DNA from 3 places in the Gorillibacterium sp. CAU 1737 genome. Region 1 is predicted to be linked to each of the others. Evidence: predicted binding sites of a transcription regulator. Region 1 holds the regulator's gene; each other region holds the start of a gene.
The links. Region 1 encodes Rex, which represses fermentation and respiration genes when NADH is low (regulators of the CRP and FNR family bind a similar motif). Its sites were predicted from a motif close to TTGTGAAATATTTCACAA; they were not measured.

Region 1 (2,270 bases):
AGTACCGCAAGCAGGCGCTCATGATCATCCCGCGAAACTTTCCGGTGATGAAGGGCATTCGCGGCGAAGAAGAGTTTACCGCAGCGCTGACGGATTCACTCGCGGATGTAGCCAAGGCGATGGAAGGGCGCATGCTCGTGCTGTTCACCTCTTATCGCATGCTGCGCCAGGTGCACAGTGTGTTGAAGGAACGGTTGACCCCGGAGGGGATTCAAGTGCTCGGGCAGGGCATCGACAGCACGAGCCGAAGCAAGTTAGTTCGCCTCTTCCAAGGCTCGGGCACGAGCATTCTGCTGGGCACGAGCAGCTTCTGGGAGGGTGTCGACATCCCAGGAGACGCCCTGAGCTGCCTCGCCATCGTTCGCCTGCCCTTCCAGCCGCCGAATCATCCGGTGGTGGAGGCGAAGAGCGAGCGGATCAAGGAAGCGGGCGGGAATCCCTTTATGAAGCTGTCTGTCCCGCAAGCGGTCATCCGCTTTAAGCAGGGCTTCGGGAGGCTCGTGCGGACGACGAAGGACAAAGGCGTTGTGTTGGTATACGATACTCGCATTCTGGAAACGTATTATGGGAAGCATTTTCTGTATTCACTGCCGGGTCCGAAGATCGAGCACATGAATGTCCATCAGCTGGTTCCGCGCATACACGAATGGATGGAAGGGGAAGAAGAAGCATGAAGACGACGACAGAGAAAATATCGGAAGCGGTGGTTCGCCGGCTTCCCGTGTACTTGCGTTACTTGACCGAGCTGCTCACCAATGGCGTTCAGACCGTATCCTCCCAGGATCTCGGCCGACGTCTCGACCTCAACCCGGCTCAGATTCGCAAGGACCTCGCCTACTTTGGAGATTTCGGCAAGAAGGGCATCGGCTACGACGTCGAGTACCTGATCGAGAAGATCCGTCAGATCCTCAAGCTGGATCGCGACATCGCGGTCGCCCTTGTGGGTGCCGGGAACCTCGGGAAGGCCCTCAGCAATTACAACGTCTACCTGAACGACAACATGCGCATCGTCGCATTGTTTGACTCTCATCCTTCCACCGTTGGCACGCACATCAATAACCTGGCCGTGCAGCCAATGGAGGAAATGAGCGATTCGGTCAAGCAGCTTCACGTTCGCGTCGGGATCATCACCGTTCCGGGATCGGAAGCCCAAAAGGTGGCGGATGACCTTGTTCAAGCCGGGGTGGAAGCGATCCTGTCGTTTGCACCTGCCATCATCAAGGTGAAGGAAGGCGTTCGCGTTCATTACGCAGACTTCACCACCGAGCTGCAGAGCTTGGCCTTCTATCTGGAATAGACCCACCCACAGCATGCAAAAAAGGCTATCTCGTCCGGAGTTGTTTCCGGGAGGTAGCCTTTCTTTTGCAAAAGATGGGTTAAGCGATTAAGCGTAACGAAGAATGATGCTGTCAAGAATGTTAGCCACACGCTCGCAAGCGTCGGTTGCTTCTTCGAGCCGCTCGTACACTTCCTTGATCTTGAAGTCGCTGTACGGATCGGTTGGCGAGATGAAGATGTGGCGGATGCCTTCGCGAAGCAGGCGGTCGCCTTCATTTTCCAGGCTGTTGATGATGACCGTGTGCTCGCTGATCTGATTGTACTTCTTCTTAGACAGAAGCTTCAGCGCTTCAACGATGTGCTCGCAGGCGCTGACGATTACTTCGGAGAATTTCAACATATACTCGTCAGATTTCTCGATGTTCAAGTAATCAAAACGAGCCGATGTTTCTTCAATGTAGTCGATGACATCGTCCATCTTGTTGGCCAGGTCCATGATATCTTCACGGTCGAGCGGAGTGATGAACACCTTGTTCAAGCCGCGGTAGATGATATGCGAGATGTTATCGCCTTTGTGTTCCAGGTCCTTGAGCTGATCGATGTAGGTTACGGGAGGCTTGGCCCCGCTCATCGCTTCGCGGAACAGCTTGGCCGCTACCAGGGTGTTTTCAGCGGCTTCCTGAAGCAACCCGAAAAAGTCCGTATCGCTTTTCTTTTGAAACATGTGCCTTTGCTCCTTTTTTGACTAGAAAATGGAACCCTTGTGCCAGGATGGACGAGCTTGAGATTCCTAATTGTAAAGGTAACATAAACGTTCGGCCCTGCGCAATGCATCCCGTTTACAATTGCATGGACAATCCCTCGGCTTGCCTTGCTTTTGACGGGTTCGCGTTGTACATTGGGAAGGAAGCCTCATGGAAAGGATTCGGTGGAATGAAACGGATACTCGTGAAAAATGGACTTTTTCTAACGGGGAGCGAACAAGCTCCTGT
Region 2 (2,270 bases), on a different contig from region 1:
GCCATGGTGGATTTTCAAGGCTTTCGCGACCTGGTTGACGAACTCGGCGGCGTCCGCGTGGACGTCGACATGGATATGAAATATCGCGATACCTCAGACGGAACCAATATCGATCTCAAGCAAGGCCTGCAAACCTTAGACGGCAAAAATGCGCTCGACTTCGTCCGTTACCGCAAGTCGAACCAGGGGACGAGCGAATCGTCGGATACTGCTCGCAATGCAAGGCAGCAGCAGGTGCTCAAGCAGATTCTGAGCAAGCTTACCTCCATCAACGGACTCGCAAGCTTGGGCGATATCCTTGACATTGCAGGCCGCAATGTCAAGACGGATGTACCGGAGAGCGAGCTGCGGAGCTGGATCGGACGAATTCGCGACCTGAAGCCGGATGAGGTGGAGTTCATTCATCTGAGCGGCGATTGGATCAGTCCCTACATCGTTCCGAAGGAGTCGGAGCTGAAGCAGGCCCTCACCGCTTTCCGTGCTCGCCTTGGCCTCGATGCGACCGCTGAAGGAGGCGAGCAGCTAAATCGACTTCCGATGTATGTTGGGCTCACCCCGGATGCGGATTCAGATCCGGCGGGCAGCGGCACAGCTTCCTCCGGCAGCAGGCCGGGCGGAGCTTCGGAGCTGACAGAAGAGGCGGAAGGGCAGACCCGTTCTCGTCCCGTCAATTAGCGCAGCATTGCCCGCTTGATTGCTTCCATCCGACCAAACTGCATGTTTCTTTTTCCTCGGCTCGCTTTCATCCAGCCAAACCGACTCGTCTCTTTATTCCCCCGTTCGTTGTCGGGGGGAGGAAGGAGACGGGTTCTTTTTTTGACTTCCTATGACAAAGGAGATCGCGAAGTTCGACGGATTCCAACAAGAACAGGAATTGGAACAGGCTGACACAATTGAGGCAAATGAGAATGATGTTCATCACTTCTCTGGAAGGAAATACCTACTGAAGGCGGAAAAATCGGGGTGGAAGCGGTTCCAAATGGTGGAAGAGGTTGCTGCTGCTCACTCGAATTAGAAGCATCTGTTCTACTAATTGGAACCCTCTGTTGTAGAGCAGAAGAAAAGAGAAGCTGCTCCATGGAGCAAGCGGGCGGGCTTGATCCACCAAGGAGAGAGTCCGCGAAGACGAGTGGCGGTCCCTTCCCCGTCCCCCAAAGAGGAAGGAAAGTGCGAGGGGCTGTTTCTGACACGGCTCTTTCCTGCTTCTTCATGAAAAATACCAATCGTCATTGAAATTCGGTAATCTTAGTTTCTTTTCTAAAATCAAGCAATTCTTGTGAACTAGTTCACTTAAGGCCTGTTGGATTTGAAGTACAATGGGGACGAAAGAGCGGACTCCGTTCCGTTGCTCCGGTTGCTCGGCCTTCGGCCTGCCGGACCATCCGATGTCGATTCGTCTTTCTCTGCTTCGCCTGTATATGCCCCATCAAGGAGGAATCCCCGTGGAGCAACTTCTCGCCAAGCTCTACCAGACGAACCACCTGACCCATGACGAGATCGTCGAACTCCTCGGCAACCTGACTCCCGAAGGGAAGAAGGAATTGTTTCGCATGGCTGACGAGACCCGACAGCGGCATTACGGCAAAGCCGTCTTCATGCGCGGTCTGGTCGAGTTCTCCAACATCTGCAAGCAGGACTGTCTCTATTGCGGCCTGCGGCGCTCCAATCCATCGGCAGACCGGTACCGGCTCACCGATGATGAGATTCTCTCCTGTATCGAAGAAGGCCATGAGCTCGGCTACCGATCTTTTGTCCTGCAGAGCGGAGAGGATTTCCGTTACACCGACGCTTCGCTTGCGGCGATCATTCGGCGGATCAAGTCACGCTATCCCGAGGTTGCGATTACCCTGTCCGTCGGGGAACGAAGCGAAGCCTGCTATCAAGCCTGGTTTGAAGCGGGAGCAGACCGTTACCTGCTCAGGCACGAGACGGCATCCCGCGAGCTCTATGAAACGCTGCACCCCGGTATGTCCTACGATAACCGGGTCCAGTGCCTGACCACCCTGAAACGAATCGGCTATCAGGTTGGCGCGGGCTTCATGGTTGGGTTGCCCGGACAGACGGCACGGCACCTGGCGGACGACCTGCTGTTCCTTCATGATCTGCAGCCGGAAATGATCGGCATCGGCCCGTTCATTCCGCACAGCGCAACTCCCCTTGCTCATGAATCCGGGGGGACGGTTGACCAATCGCTGGTAATGATAGCGCTTGCCCGCCTATTTATTCCTGATGCGATGCTCCCCGCCACCACGGCGATGGGCACGCTTGAC
Region 3 (2,270 bases), on a different contig from region 1:
ATTTAGAGAATGAATATGATTTTCCGACTACCAAGGAAATGGAATCGATAATAAAATCATAAAAAATGGGAGCTCCCCTTAGGAAGCCCCTTATCGGATAGTCCCCTCATGTCAGCCTTTGTGGGAATGGGTTCCTTTGCCGGTGGATGCGGAGAGCTTCTCCCGGTAGTTACGAATCGGAGAAATCAGCCAGTACGCGGTCCCGACGAAGAGTGCGCCCCCTACAATGTTACCGAGCGTCACGTAACCGAGATTGTGGAACATGCCGGATAGCGTTACGTTAGCCGGATGGTCCAGCAGCAAGGCAAGCGAGAGCGTCGTCATGTTGGCGATGCTGTGCTCGAAGCCGGACGAGATGAAGGCGAAAAGGCACCAGAAGATCAAAATGAGCTTGGCCGATTCACTCTTGGCCTTATGTGAGGTCCAGATGGCAAGGCAGACCAGCCAGTTACAGAGAATACCGCGGAAGAACAGCTCGTAGCCGGGAAGCGTCATTTTCTTCACCGCGAGCACCATCAGCTGATGTTCCGGAGCGATTCCCTTGAATAGGCCGGCACCGAAGACGAGGGCTGCAAAGACGAAGGCGCCCATGAAGTTGCCGAGCCAGCACCATACCCAGTTCTTGATGGTATCCCATACGCTTGTTGCGCCGGAATACGTACTGATTGTAAAAGCCATGTTGTTGCCGGTGAACAATTCAGCGCCGGCAAAGACGACGAGCGTCAGCGCGACACCGAAGGACAGCCCCATGATCAGGTACGTAAATGGGGAATGGACGGCATAGAGCGGCGCCGATACGGAGAACATCAAGATGACGGCCACTCCGACATAAGCACCGGCCAGTCCTGACGAGATCAGGTAGCGCAGCGGGTGATTGTCGAGAAACTTCTTCTTCTTCAGGGCGTACTCGATGATGTGTTCATTGTCTTCCGTGTACATCTCTCTCATCTCCATCAAACAGGCGGTTTCCCGCCCTTTATCGTGTCAGGGTCAAATAACATTCCCTAGTATAGGGGCAAATGCGAAGTGCAGAAGTGAAATCCATCACATATTTAAAAAGCTGTCCTAGAAAAGTCATAGATTCGTCGCGAGTGACGAATCCTTCCCACCCGCCAGCTCATCCTTGCCAAGAGGCGAAATCACGCACCAGGCATAGAAAAAAGGAGCTTTCGCTCCTTTTTAGGAATGAGGAATCTCACACCCTCCACCCGGGAAAACAAGCGGTGATTTCCGTGATTTTACAGCTCCTGCGTCGTGGCGTTGAGGGCTTCTGCATTCGTGGCGACCCGGTAAGAGGCTTGACCAATCTCCTCTATAATGCCGACGAGCGTGTCCATGTCCTTCTTGACGCTCGCAGCCGACTCCAGGCTCTCTTCCATCGAGCTCACAATCTCGACGAACGTCTTCTCCGTGCGCTCCGCCTCGGATTCTCCCTCCGTAACGAGCGCTCTCGTTTCTACGATCGCCTGCACAACATTCGAAGTATACTGGGACGTTTGGGTGACCAGCTCGGTGATCTCTTGAACCGCCTGCTTGGTATCGTCCGACAGCTTCTGAACCTCGCCTGCCACTACGGCAAATCCGCGCCCATGCTCCCCAGCCCGTGCGGCCTCAATGGAGGCGTTCAACGACAGCAGCTTGGTCTGCTCCGCGATGTCTTTCACGATCAGCACGATGTTGTGAATTTGCTTCGAGGAGCGGTTCAGCTGCTGAACCGTCTCTTCCATGTGATCCGCACTCTTGCGGATGGAGGAAATCCGTTGGCCGAGCGCTTGAAGGTCGCCTTGCCCCGATTCCGCCAGCTGGCGGCTGCCCTGGGATTGACCGACACTGAGCGACAACGAGCGATTTACCTCATTGCTCGTGGACACGAGCTCTTCCACGGAGGCGCTCGTCTGTTGGGTCAGTGCGGCAAGCTCCGAGCTGATGAGCGCCAGGTTGTGCTTCAGCTCTGTTTTGACCTTCTCATACTGCGACTCCCGCTCGCGAATATTCTCCTTCTCGTATGCATCAAGCACGACCTGCTGCTCAAAGTTAAACATCTTCTCGATGGTCGCCATCGCTTGCAGGCGGTCCGCTGAATGCTCCAGTACTTGAGCGAGGTGCTCCTTAAAGGAGGATTGAAGCTTCTCGAAGGCCGCGATGTACCATTTGGGCTCCAGCCCGATCTTATTGTGCATCATGGCGATGCGGAGACGTTTTTCCATGAAGGCCGGATTGATCTGTCCGTCCAGGATCTCCTGCAGATGGCGACGCATCGTTCCTTTCAG

Region 2: the regulator Rex is predicted to act here: its motif matches at 1,275-1,292, upstream of hydE ([FeFe] hydrogenase H-cluster radical SAM maturase HydE).
Region 3: the regulator Rex is predicted to act here: its motif matches at 1,033-1,050, upstream of AAFN83_RS08525 (formate/nitrite transporter family protein).

Annotation. Positions count from the first base shown of each region.
Region 1 is NZ_JBDQQO010000011.1:15,439-17,708, reverse strand. Features, by position in the region: gene dinG (ATP-dependent DNA helicase DinG) at 1-674, shown strand, start outside; gene AAFN83_RS18990 (redox-sensing transcriptional repressor Rex) at 671-1,297, shown strand; gene AAFN83_RS18985 (DUF47 domain-containing protein) at 1,385-2,002, opposite strand; gene AAFN83_RS18980 (amidohydrolase) at 2,212-2,270, shown strand, end outside.
Region 2 is NZ_JBDQQO010000003.1:201,704-203,973, forward strand. Features, by position in the region: gene AAFN83_RS08340 (LCP family protein) at 1-675, shown strand, start outside; gene hydE ([FeFe] hydrogenase H-cluster radical SAM maturase HydE) at 1,443-2,270, shown strand, end outside.
Region 3 is NZ_JBDQQO010000003.1:245,557-247,826, reverse strand. Features, by position in the region: gene AAFN83_RS08525 (formate/nitrite transporter family protein) at 112-939, opposite strand; gene AAFN83_RS08520 (protoglobin domain-containing protein) at 1,239-2,270, opposite strand, start outside.